DNA from 2 places in the Paenibacillus konkukensis genome. Region 2 is predicted to be linked to the other one. Evidence: a T-box and tRNA genes for the amino acid it is inferred to sense, from the RefSeq annotation. Region 2 holds a T-box; the other holds one or more tRNA genes.
The links. A T-box is a leader RNA that pairs with one kind of tRNA and senses whether it is charged. The one in region 2 lies ahead of trpS (tryptophan--tRNA ligase), so its partner is inferred to be a tRNA-Trp.
Positions count from the first base shown of each region.

Region 1: it has a tRNA-Trp gene. The T-box ahead of trpS (tryptophan--tRNA ligase) is inferred to sense a tRNA for this amino acid. The anticodon was not compared.

Region 1 is NZ_CP027059.1:3,303,443-3,309,688, reverse strand. It holds rRNA gene SK3146_RS14190 (23S ribosomal RNA) at 1-1,641, shown strand, start outside; rRNA gene rrf (5S ribosomal RNA) at 1,796-1,912, shown strand; tRNA gene SK3146_RS14180 (tRNA-Asn) at 1,920-1,995, shown strand; tRNA gene SK3146_RS14175 (tRNA-Ser) at 1,999-2,087, shown strand; tRNA gene SK3146_RS14170 (tRNA-Glu) at 2,097-2,171, shown strand; tRNA gene SK3146_RS14165 (tRNA-Val) at 2,193-2,268, shown strand; tRNA gene SK3146_RS14160 (tRNA-Met) at 2,284-2,360, shown strand; tRNA gene SK3146_RS14155 (tRNA-Asp) at 2,379-2,455, shown strand; tRNA gene SK3146_RS14150 (tRNA-Phe) at 2,483-2,558, shown strand; tRNA gene SK3146_RS14145 (tRNA-Thr) at 2,579-2,654, shown strand; tRNA gene SK3146_RS14140 (tRNA-Tyr) at 2,673-2,758, shown strand; tRNA gene SK3146_RS14135 (tRNA-Trp) at 2,765-2,838, shown strand; tRNA gene SK3146_RS14130 (tRNA-His) at 2,859-2,934, shown strand; tRNA gene SK3146_RS14125 (tRNA-Gln) at 2,944-3,015, shown strand; tRNA gene SK3146_RS14120 (tRNA-Gly) at 3,026-3,100, shown strand; tRNA gene SK3146_RS14115 (tRNA-Cys) at 3,111-3,184, shown strand; tRNA gene SK3146_RS14110 (tRNA-Leu) at 3,194-3,282, shown strand; tRNA gene SK3146_RS14105 (tRNA-Arg) at 3,302-3,378, shown strand; tRNA gene SK3146_RS14100 (tRNA-Leu) at 3,384-3,463, shown strand; gene SK3146_RS14095 (ABC transporter permease) at 3,766-4,707, shown strand; gene SK3146_RS14090 (carbohydrate ABC transporter permease) at 4,711-5,583, shown strand; gene SK3146_RS14085 (response regulator) at 5,617-6,246, shown strand, end outside.
Region 2 is NZ_CP027059.1:2,983,015-2,989,260, forward strand. It holds gene SK3146_RS12740 (metal-dependent hydrolase) at 1-865, shown strand, start outside; gene SK3146_RS12745 (alpha/beta-type small acid-soluble spore protein) at 1,073-1,297, opposite strand; gene SK3146_RS12750 (DUF5325 family protein) at 1,449-1,628, shown strand; gene trpS (tryptophan--tRNA ligase) at 1,625-2,608, opposite strand; T-box leader at 2,674-2,955, opposite strand; gene SK3146_RS12760 (permease) at 3,182-4,381, shown strand; gene SK3146_RS12765 (TIGR03943 family putative permease subunit) at 4,397-5,386, shown strand; gene SK3146_RS12770 (aldose 1-epimerase) at 5,560-6,246, shown strand, end outside.

The DNA.
Region 1 (6,246 bases), 320 kb from region 2:
CACAAGTGAGAATGCCGGTATGAGTAACGAAAAGATCAGTGAGAATCTGATCCGCCGAAAGCCTAAGGGTTCCTGAGGAAGGCTCGTCCGCTCAGGGTAAGTCGGGACCTAAGGCGAGGCCGAAAGGCGTAGTCGAAGGACAACAGGTTGAAATTCCTGTACCACCGTGAACCGTTATGAGCGATGGGGTGACGCAGAAGGATAGTGACGCGGGCTGATGGATGCCCGTCCAAGCAGAGAGGCTGATGTGTAGGCAAATCCGCACATCATAAGGCTGGTCTGTGATGGGGAGTGAAAATAACAGTAGCGAAGGTCATGAGTTCAGGCTGCCAAGAAAAGCCTCTAGCCAGGGAGAAGGTGCCCGTACCGCAAACCGACACAGGTAGGCGAGCAGAGCATGCTAAGGCGCGCGGAAGAACTCTCGTTAAGGAACTCGGCAAAATGACCCCGTAACTTCGGGAGAAGGGGTGCCTCGGTAGGGTGAATAGCCCGAGGGGGCCGCAGTGAAAAGGCCCAAGCGACTGTTTAGCAAAAACACAGGTCTGTGCGAAGCCGCAAGGCGAAGTATACGGGCTGACGCCTGCCCGGTGCTGGAAGGTTAAGGGGAGTGGTTAGGGGTAACCCGAAGCTATGAACCGAAGCCCCAGTAAACGGCGGCCGTAACTATAACGGTCCTAAGGTAGCGAAATTCCTTGTCAGGTAAATTCTGACCCGCACGAATGGCGTAACGACTTGGGCGCTGTCTCAACGAGAGATCCGGTGAAATTTTAATACCTGTGAAGATGCAGGTTACCCGCGACAAGACGGAAAGACCCCATGGAGCTTTACTGCAGCTTGATATTGGACTTTGGTACGATCTGTACAGGATAGGTGGGAGCCTGAGAAGCATGAGCGCCAGCTTGTGTGGAGGCGACGTTGGGATACCACCCTGATCGTATCGGAGTTCTAACCTGGTACCGTGAACCGGTATGGGGACAGTGTCAGGTGGGCAGTTTGACTGGGGCGGTCGCCTCCTAAAGCGTAACGGAGGCGCCCCAAGGTTCCCTCAGAATGGTTGGAAATCATTCGAAGAGTGCAAAGGCAGAAGGGAGCTTGACTGCGAGACAAACAGGTCGAGCAGGGACGAAAGTCGGGCTTAGTGATCCGGTGGTACCGAATGGAAGGGCCATCGCTCAACGGATAAAAGCTACCCTGGGGATAACAGGCTTATCTCCCCCAAGAGTCCACATCGACGGGGAGGTTTGGCACCTCGATGTCGGCTCATCGCATCCTGGGGCTGAAGTAGGTCCCAAGGGTTGGGCTGTTCGCCCATTAAAGCGGTACGCGAGCTGGGTTCAGAACGTCGTGAGACAGTTCGGTCCCTATCTGTCGTGGGCGTAGGAAATTTGAGAGGAGCTGTCCTTAGTACGAGAGGACCGGGATGGACGTACCGCTGGTGTACCAGTTGTTCCGCCAGGAGCATGGCTGGATAGCTACGTACGGACGGGATAAGCGCTGAAAGCATCTAAGCGTGAAGCCCCCCTCAAGATGAGATTTCCCAGTAAGTAAGACCCCTTGAAGACGACGAGGTAGATAGGTTCGGGGTGGAAGCACGGCAACGTGTGGAGCTGACGAATACTAATCGGTCGAGGGCTTAACCTAGTTCCCAAGAAAGTGAAGAGTAGCTTCGAAGCTGACTCCAAATACTTTCTCGGGGCCCGGAAACAAACCGGGAAGAACAAATAACCATTGCTCACAAACGCGCACGAGTTTCGTATCTAGTTTTCAAGGCGCAAGCCTTGAACAAGTCATACCGTTTGGTGATGATGGCGGAGGGGAACCACGCGTTCCCATCTCGAACACGACCGTTAAGCCCTCCAGCGTCGATGGTACTTGAACCGAAGGGTTCTGGGAGAGTAGAACGTCGCCAAGCGGTACATTCCCTGATAGCTCAGTTGGTAGAGCACTCGACTGTTAATCGAGTTGTCACAGGTTCGAGTCCTGTTCGGGGAGCCATATGGAGAGGTGTCCGAGTTGGCCGAAGGAGCACGATTGGAAATCGTGTAGGCGTCACAAGCGTCTCGAGGGTTCGAATCCCTCTCTCTCCGTAGCAGTAAGGCCCGTTGGTCAAGGGGTTAAGACACCTCCCTTTCACGGAGGTAACAGGGGTTCGAATCCCCTACGGGTCACCATTTATGTTATAATGGTTATATGGAGGCTTAGCTCAGCTGGGAGAGCATCTGCCTTACAAGCAGAGGGTCGGGGGTTCGATCCCCTCAGCCTCCACCATATAAACTTCAACGACGCGGGGTGGAGCAGCCCGGTAGCTCGTCGGGCTCATAACCCGAAGGCCGCAGGTTCAAATCCTGCCCCCGCAACCAATTTATCTTTTATAGTGTGGAGCCGTGGTGTAGAGGCCTAACATGCCTGCCTGTCACGCAGGAGACCGCGGGTTCGAATCCCGTCGGCTCCGCCATTTAAGTCAGAAGCGAATGTATAGTAAGGCTCGGTAGCTCAGTCGGTAGAGCAGAGGACTGAAAATCCTCGTGTCGGCGGTTCGATTCCGTCCCGAGCCACCATGTACTACACAATGTGTTACGCCGTTGTAGCTCAATTGGTAGAGCAACTGACTTGTAATCAGTAGGTTGGGGGTTCAAGTCCTCTCGACGGCACCATTGATTACAACATAATATGGAGGCTTAGCGAAGTGGCCAAACGCAGCAGACTGTAAATCTGTTCTCTGACGAGTTCGGTGGTTCGAATCCATCAGCCTCCACCATATTATAGGGGCATAGTTTAAAGGTAGAACAAAGGTCTCCAAAACCTTTGGTGTGGGTTCGATTCCTGCTGCCCCTGCCAATTTTTTTATTATAGCTGTGGCGGTCGTGGCGAAGGGGTTAACGCACCGGATTGTGGCTCCGGCATTCGTGGGTTCAAGTCCCATCGATCGCCCCATGTTTATATTGGGGATTAGCCAAGCGGTAAGGCAACGGACTTTGACTCCGTCATGCCTAGGTTCGAATCCTAGATCCCCAGTTTATTTTATGCGGAAGTGGCTCAGCGGTAGAGCATCGCCTTGCCAAGGCGAGGGTCGCGGGTTCGATTCCCGTCTTCCGCTCCATATGTTACCTGGCGCCATAGCCAAGTGGTAAGGCAGAGCTCTGCAAAAGCTTTACCCCCAGTTCGAGTCTGGGTGGCGCCTCCATTTTTTTACGCCGGAGTGGCGGAATCGGCAGACGCACAGGACTTAAAATCCTGCGGTAGGTGACTACCGTACCAGTTCAAGTCTGGTCTTCGGCACCAAGTAAAACTTCATAATTATGTGCCCTTAGCTCAGCTGGATAGAGCGTTTGACTACGAATCAAAAGGTCAGGAGTTCGAATCTCTTAGGGCACGCCATACTTGCCGGTGTGGCGGAATTGGCAGACGCGCGCGACTCAAAATCGTGAGGGAAACCGTGGGGGTTCGAGTCCCTTCACCGGCATACAAAAAAGCATGAATCTTTAAGATTCATGCTTTTTTGTATTTTATACGAAAATCCCCAGTCGATCTTAAATCCGCTATGTGTCCGAAATACTCACTTTTCCGGCTGGCAATTGTATTCAAACCCGCTGGAGTCGTAATGTATGATAGTTTTATGAAAGCGTTTCCTCGAACTTATACTAGGGTCTGCCGATCATCGATAACAAAGTGAAATCAGTTAAGAAATCGATATATTGGGGAACGCAATTCACAGGATGAGCCTCTATAATGAGTTCAAATGCCGTTTATACATTGGAGGTCATTATGAGAGGTGCTCAAGCAGCAGCTGCATCCGTCGGGCAGGGTCTAAAAAAAGCGCGGATCGCAGCCCATCTTCCGTTTTATGTCATGATTTTGCCGGGATTGGTTTATTTCCTGATCTTTAAGTATGTGCCCATGCTTGGATTACTTATTTCGTTTCAGCGCTATGATCCGTTTTCCGGCATGTGGAGCAGTCCATGGGTCGGTATGGATAATTTCAACAGGTTATTTACCGAACCGGATTTTCCGTTACTGCTTACAAATACATTTGCTTTCGCTTGTTTGGATATCCTGTTTTTTTTCCCGGCTCCTATCATCCTCGCTTTGCTATTGAACGAATCCAGACTGAAAACGATTCGGAACACCGTACAGACCATCATGTACGGACCGCATTTTATTTCCTGGGTCGTTATCGTGTCCATGACGATGACTCTGTTCTCTTCACAAGACGGAATTATCAATCAATGGCTGGTGTCGGCCGGCTTCGGTAAAATCGAGCTGTTTACGAAATCGGAGTGGCTGCGTCCGATGTGGCTGCTGCAAAATATGTGGCAGGGTGCGGGATGGGGATCGATTTTATATTTGGCCACGATGGCCTCCATCGATCCGTCGTTGTATGAGGCGGCCAAGGTGGACGGTGCGGGGCGGTTTCGGCAAATATGGCATATTACGCTGCCGGGCATTCGCTATGTCGTTATCGTGCTGTTCATTTTAAGACTGGGTCATTTTATGGATATCGGGTTCGAGCATATTTTCTTGCTGCAAAATCCGCTCAATGTGGGCGTATCCGACGTATTCGATACGTATGTGTATCGTACCGGCATACTTCAGCGGGATTACAGCTACTCGGCGGTCGTCGGCATGTTTAAATCGATTGTCGGTCTTACGCTGGTGCTGACTGCCAACAAGCTGGCGCGCAAATTCGGCGAGGAAGGGGTGATCTAGCGGATGAAAGCGGGACAGTCTTTTAAGGATAATGTCTTCAATACTTGCGTGACCGTCATCCTCATCGGTTTGGCGGCGACCGTCGTCTTCCCGTTGCTGTTTACTTTGTCCAGTTCTTTTGCGTCGAGCAAGGAGCTGCTGCTGAAAGGCGTTGTTCTATGGCCTGAGGAATGGACGCTGGAAGCATACAGGTTTTTGCTGGACAACGCCCAATTTACGCGCGCTTTCTATAATGCTATTTACATTACCGCAGTAGGAACGCTCATCAATATGGCGCTGTCGACGCTTATGGCTTACGGGCTTTCTCATCCGGGGGTAAAGGGCAGGGCGGCCGTCAATGTCATCGTGCTGTTCTCAATGCTATTTCAGGGCGGAATGATTCCAACTTACCTGGTGATCCATGGGCTCGGACTGATCAATTCGTATTGGTCCATATGGCTTGCGGGAGCGATCGCTCCCTTTAACCTGATTGTGATGCGCAGCTATTTTCAGACTTTGCCCGTCGAAATCAAAGAGTCGGCCCGGATCGACGGCTGCGGGGAATTTAAAATATTATGGCGGATCATCCTTCCGGTTTCGCTGCCGGTGCTAATCACTTTTACGTTATTTTATACGGTGGCTAATTGGAATACTTACTTTCAAGCGATTTTGTATTTGAATGATGCCAATTTATATCCGCTCCAGGTGTTTCTTCGCCAAATCCTGATCGTGAACTCCTCCGAGCTGGGGCTCGTTGTTACGGATACCGGGTACAGCTATACCCCCGCCGTACCGCATGCAGCTATTCTGCTGACGGCCTTGCCTCTGCTTATGGTGTATCCGTTCATGCAAAAATATTTCAGCAAAGGCATGATGATGGGTTCGGTCAAGGGATAGCTTAGCACCCTGCGCGGTATTGGGGGGATTACAGTGTATCATGTGCTTGTCGTGGAAGACGAACTGCTGATTAGGGATGCGCTTGTGGAAATGGTGCATCAGCTGGACGGATTCAAGGTTACGGGGGAGGCCGCAAGCTGTGAAGAAGGCTGGCGCCTGATGCAGGAGCTATGGCCGACGGTGGTCATCACCGATATTCAGCTGCCGGATCAGGATGGTCTGGAGCTGATTCACCGGATTCGCAATCAGCGGCTGCCGGTGGTGACTATCATTATCAGCGGGCATGACCGATTCTCTTATGCGCAAAATGCGATCCGGCTGCATGTATCCGAATATTTACTGAAGCCCATCTCGGAGGTCGAGCTTCACTCCGCGCTGTCTCGTTCTGTCGGCAGGCTGGAAACGTGCATAGAGCCGAATCAAATATTGCGCGACATTCAGCGGTTCATCGACCGGTTGCATGAATTCGAGCCGATCGGGCTGTTTGAACAGACCGACCGGATATTGCATGCGATTCTGGGCGGACGTTCGCTGGATCAGGGCTCCCAAACCAGTTATCTTCGCATTTTTATGGGGAAGCTCACGGAATATATCAAGATCATTCATCCGGAATTTCAGGATGCCTCACTTCCGGAGGATTTGAACGAACAGCGGGTGCGGCAC
Region 2 (6,246 bases):
CGGACAGCAGGCTCCCGATGCGGACACGCTGCTGCGTCTTAAGGACAACGCGACGTACATTAAGAACCACCGCGGCCGGTCCCATTCGCTGCCGGCTCTGTTTATCTGGACGGCGCTCATTACGCTCGGGCTCATGCTCGGCTTCGCCAATCTGCCGGTCTGGCATGTGGCGATGTGGGTGTTTATCGCGGTAGCGTTTCACGTCTTTATCGACCTGTTCAACACCTACGGAACGCAAGCGCTCAGACCCTTTTCGGAAAAGTGGGTTTCGTGGAACATCATTCATATATTCGACCCTGTCATTTTTATTTCCCACGTTATCGCTATTTTTATATGGTGCGTCCATCTGGCGGACCCGGCGACCATTTTCCCCATTTTATACCTGTTCTTAGCAGTGTATTATATTTGGAGATCGTGGTATCATCATTACTTGGAGTCTCATCTGTACCAAAAGGATACGCGATATGAGCAGGGCGACCGGTACTACCTGATCCCTACTTTTCATCTATATGTATGGCAAATCGTCAAGCATAAAAAGAACGGCCATTTCGTGCTCGGCGAATACCGCCACAATACGATCAAATGGGTCGACGAAACGTCCTGCGCCGTGCATCCGGCGGTGGAAGCGTCCAAAAAGCATAGCGATATCGCGGCGTTCTTATATTTCACTTCCTTCGCCTGCGCCGATATCCGCCATCATGAATGGGGGTATGAAGTGCGCTGGGCCGACGTCAGATACCGCCACCGCAGGCAGTATCCGTTCGTAGCGGTAGTCATGCTGGATAAGGAACTGAACCCGCTGGATTCATACGTCGGATGGCTGAGCGATTCCAGGCTGGAGAAGAAGCTGCGCGTCAATACGTAGAATGCGAAGCGAGTTAGCAGAACAGACGGAAGATCGGACTGCGGAGGCGGCCCTTTTTTTTCATCGTTGCGGGGCCAGCGCCTCCTCCGGATTACTTTCGGGGGAGCCTCCGGATATCCACAGGAAATTTGCTGCGCATCATTTCCTATACAACAAAAAAGCCCAAGGAGTGACTCCTTGAGCTTCTATGTCTGTGACCATTCTCGATTAACGGAATTGACCTGCCAGCGATTGCTCAGCGATTTGGACCAGACGACGAGTGATGTGACCACCGATCGCGCCCGTGTCACGAGATGCCATGTAACCGTAGTACCCGTCTTGTGGGATTTGAATACCCAACTCTTGAGCTACCTCATACTTCAATTGATCTAAAGCTTGGGAAGCTTGTGGAACTACCAATGTGTTACTGTTGCCGGATTGTCCTTGTGCCATGATGATCAGCACTCCTTTCAATCTGAATGATATCTTTGATGTATTTGCAAGCTTGCAAAGTTATTATGTGACGTACACCAAAAACTATTCACACATTTTGAAAAAATCTTACCGATTTTCAAATACTCTTCGGAAAGGCGGTACAACCCGCATGAACAAAGGACTAGCCCTCTTCTTCGCTGTCGTCGGCACCGTGCTTCTGGCCTGCATCAGCCTCGCTCTCAGTCTCGGAAACGTCTGGCTCGTGTTGTTATTTACGATATTGTCCGTTGGTTTTATCGGCTTCGGCTTCGTCGTCAAAGCCAAGATGAGAAAGCGAAATGGCGGTTAAAGAACGATAAAGCCCATTCTTTCCTTCACTTGGGTGAGCACTTTCTCCGCTTGCTGCGACGCTTTGTCGGCGCCTTGACGCAAAATATCGTAGAGTTCTCCGGATTTACGGATCTCCTGATAGCGCTGCTGAACCGGCTCCAGAACAGCTACTACCTGCTCGGCCAGCTCTTTCTTGAACGGTCCGTATCCGAGACCTTCGTATTGCGCTTCGATTTCGGCGATCGTCTTGTCCGAGCATTGGGCGTAGATGCTGATCAGATTACTGACCTCAGGCTTGTTCTGGGGATCGAATCTCACTTCACGGCCCGAGTCGGTTACGGCTCGGCTTATTTTTTTGCGGATAACGTCCGGCGTATCGAGCATGGCGATGAAGCTGCCTTGGTTCGCGCTGCTTTTGCTCATTTTCTTGGAAGCGTCGTCCAGCGACATGATGCGCGCGCCCACCTTCGGGAAATATCCTTCCGGAACGGTGAACGTGTCGCCGTAGCGCTGATTGAATCGCTGCGCCAAATCGCGCGTCAGCTCCAAATGCTGCTTCTGGTCGTCTCCTACCGGAACCAGATCGGCGTTGTACAGCAATATATCCGCGGCCATCAGGGAAGGATACGTGAAGAGACCCGCCCCGACCGAGTCTTTGCCGGCCGCCTTATCCTTGAATTGGGTCATCCGCTCCAGCTCGCCCATATAGGTCAGCGTCGTCAGCATCCAGCCGAGCTCGGCGTGCTGGCGCACATGCGACTGCAGGAAGACGGTCGATTTGGCGGGATCGATGCCGGCCGCAATGTACAGCGCCACCACCGCTTCGCTCTGCTCGCGCAGCGCCGCGGGGTCCTGAGGGACGGTAATCGCGTGCAGATCGACCGCCATAAAATAACAATCATGCGTGTGCTGAAGCGCTACGAAGTTTTTCAACGCCCCGATGTAATTGCCCAAGGTCAATTGTCCGCTCGGCTGCATGCCGGATAATACTCTTTTCATGATGTGATTCCTCCTAAATATGATGGATACTGCTGCTTTTCCCCACGCAAAAAGGCCCTTCCGCCGCAAGGGACGAAAGGACCGTGGTGCCACCCTAATTTGCCTCGACGTTCGCCGGAATATGTTCCGGATCGGAATCGAAGCCTTCACCTCTTATAACGGAGAGTACCCGGACCGGCCTAACCGCGCCGATAGCGTACAAGCCTGCCGCTTGCCCCGCTTACTTGCGCATCGTTCAGCCGTCAGCTCAAGGACCCATTCAACGCCATCCGTCTACCGGTTCACAGCACCCACCGGCTCTCTGCAAGACTGTAATGCCGCCTACTTGCTCCTGTCATCGCTTGCTGTCTATCGAAATGTGACTCATGTGAAAAGCTTGCTTGTTGTTTATCATAAACAAACGGCTTGGCCATGTCAACTTTTTGCGAAATCTCCCTTAAGGCGCCGCATCCGCCCGCCCGGCGGAATTTTTCTTGCGTTGCATGTCCTATATACGGCTTATCCCGCATATTATATAATGATAATTATTACGAATTAAGACAAAGGGAGAAATGTCCATTGCACACATCCATCATGCGCTGGAGCACCCATGTGCTCACCCTAATTTGCGTTGTCATGCTGTTTCTCATCTACACCCAAAAGCAGCCGCTCGACCTCAGCTTCCTAAGCAGTCCGGCGATGCAGAGCTTCAAGACGCTGTTTCTGAGCATCATTCTGGAGGCATTTCCCTTTGTGCTGCTGGGTGTACTCGTGTCCGCCGTGCTCCAGATGTTCGTGTCCGAGCAGACGATCCGCCGTCTTGTGCCGCGCAATCCGCTGCTCGGCATCCTGTTCGCCTGCGTAGTCGGCATTATTTTTCCGCTGTGCGAATGCGGCATGATCCCGGTCATCCGGCGGCTGCTGCGCAAAGGCATGCCCGTCTACGTGGCGGTCGTCTTTATCCTGGTCGGACCGATCATTAACCCGGTCGTTTACGCTTCGACCTACATGGCTTTCCGCAGCCGTCCCGAAGTCGCTTATTCCCGGATGGGACTCGCCTTTATCGTAGCGCTGGCCATCGGCTTAATCATCTATAAATTCGTCCGCTCGAACCCGCTGCGCGGCGCATCCATCCCGGTCGTTCCGAGCGCTCGGGACCATCTACATACGCATTCCCACGGTCATGACCACGGGCAGGTTCATCGCCATGCAGGCCAGAGCCACCGCGGACATTTGCCTGTTCAGCAAAGGCATCAGCCTCAAGGACATAGCCATTCGCATGACCATGCGCACTCGCATCATGAACATTCTCATCTACATCACGACGCTCATGATCACGCCGGTCATAATCACGATCATTCGCACGGAGGGCATACCGGATTTACGGGGCGCATCTTGGGCGTGCTCGGCCACGCTTCCGACGAATTTTTCGAGATGGGCAAATACTTAATGTTCGGCGCGCTCATCACAGCGGCTCTGCAGACGGTCATTTCCCGGGACAGCCTCGTATCCATCGGGCAAGGGGAAATTCAATCGCATCTGTTCATGATGGCCTTCGCTTTTATTTTGTCCTTATGCTCTACCTCGGACGCGTTCGTGGCTTCTTCGTTCGCCTCGACGTTCTCGACCGGATCGCTGCTGACGTTCCTCGTCTTCGGTCCGATGCTGGACATCAAAAGCCTGCTGATGCTGCTGTCCGCCTTCAAGACGCGGTTCGTCGCCGCGCTGTCCGTACTGATCGTCGTTGTCGTTTTCGTATGTTCCCTGCTGTTCGAGCGTTTATTTCTCACTTAAAGGAGCGTGCCGTCTGTGAGTCCGCGATTACTGGGCCTTCATCAATTTATTAAATCCGCCATTTTGTTCGGATTCGCGGTATACATCGCTTATTTGATCAAAACGGACAATATCCTGTTCTACATCGCTCCCCGGATGGTCGATTATGTCAAGTGGTCGGCGATCGGCTTCTACGCCATAGCGGTGTATCAAGTGTATTTGGCCATCCGTTCCATGTGGGGGAGCGCAGCCTCATGCGATTGCGACCATGATCATACCCCTTCGCGGTCCGTGCTCAAAAATGCCGTCATTTACGGCTTATTCGCCATTCCGCTGCTGCTTGGGTTTCTGCTCCCGGATACGTCGATGGGCAGCAGCCTCGCCGCCAAGAAGGGAATGAACCTGAACAGCGCAGGCTCCGTACGCAAGGACGCTACGGCCGCTGTCCCCTCTTCTCCGCCGCAGACAGGGCAAAATCCGCCCGCAGGCGGCGCTGCGGCGCCAAACACACCGGCACAGCAGCCGGGAAATGCCGCAACTAACGCACCCGGAGGAACCGCCGATGCCGCTTCGGGCAATTTGGACGACTTGTTCCCGTCGGATAAATTCACGGCGCAGTACGCCAAATTCGCCAAGCAGCTGTACACGTCGGATCTGATCAAAGTCAAGGAAGATTTGTTCATCGAGACGCTGACGTCCGTCGATTTGTACATGGACCGCTTTGTCGGCAAAAAAATGGAGATGACCGGCTTCGTCTACAGGCAGGAGGATATGAAGGACAATCAATTCGTCGTCGGCCGCTTCTCGGTTCAATGCTGCTCCGCCGACGCCACTCCGTTCGGCGTTCTCGTACAGTATGACCGCGCCCAAAACTTCGCCGACGACTCCTGGGTTACCGTAACCGGAACGATTGAAAAAACCAAATTTAACGATATGGAAATCATGATGCTAAAAGTCGAGAAAATCGCCAAAGCCGAGCCCGCGAAATCGCAATACGTCTATCCGAACTTCGATTTCGGCACATGAGCATCTAACATGTCACTCGCCATTATAAACGCCCGCTCTTGTCATTGACCGCTCTTCCGGGCAAGGTCTCCATTGCCTCATGACAGATCGTACAAGGTTTTGATACAATGGAGGCGTCGTTACATAACGAATCCGATCCCATATACCTTTTTGCGCAAAGGAGACCTCATCTTATGATCAAGCAAATCGATTGGCAAGGAACACCCGCCTATACGCTGGAGAACGATCGACTTATCGTCTCGATCTGCCCTGCCATCGGCAACAACGTATACAGCATTTGGGACAAAACGCTGCAGCGCGAAATGCTGCGCGTTCCCGCAGCGCCGTCCGCCATGGCGGAGCAGCCGGTGCAGTACGGCACGCCCATTCTTATGCCGCCGAACCGGATACGCCAAGGGAAGTTCGAATTCAAGGGCCAGTCGTACCAGTTCGATGTGAATCACGCTACCGGACACCATATTCACGGCATGCTGCGCAGCCAGTCATGGACCGTTACGGCAACCGGCGAACAGGACGGCAAGCTGTTCATTACCTCGTCCATCCGTCTCGAAGACGACGCCAATGTCCAGCGTCAATATCCGCATCCGTTGGTGCTGGAGGTCACTTATGTGCTGGAAGGCAGCCGCTTAAGCCATCGGCTGAAAGTTCTTAATCAGGGAACGACGCCGGCTCCGTTCGGCTACGGGCTGCATACATGGTTCCTGCTGGACGGCAAGCCGGAGAGCTGGACGCTGAAGGTTCCCGTCAGCGGCATCTGGGAGCTCGACGAGGCCAATATTCCTGTCGGGCATCTAATCCCGCTCGGCAAGTACGAAGCGCTGCTGCAAGGCGAACGGCTGGAAGGGCATAATCTGGACACC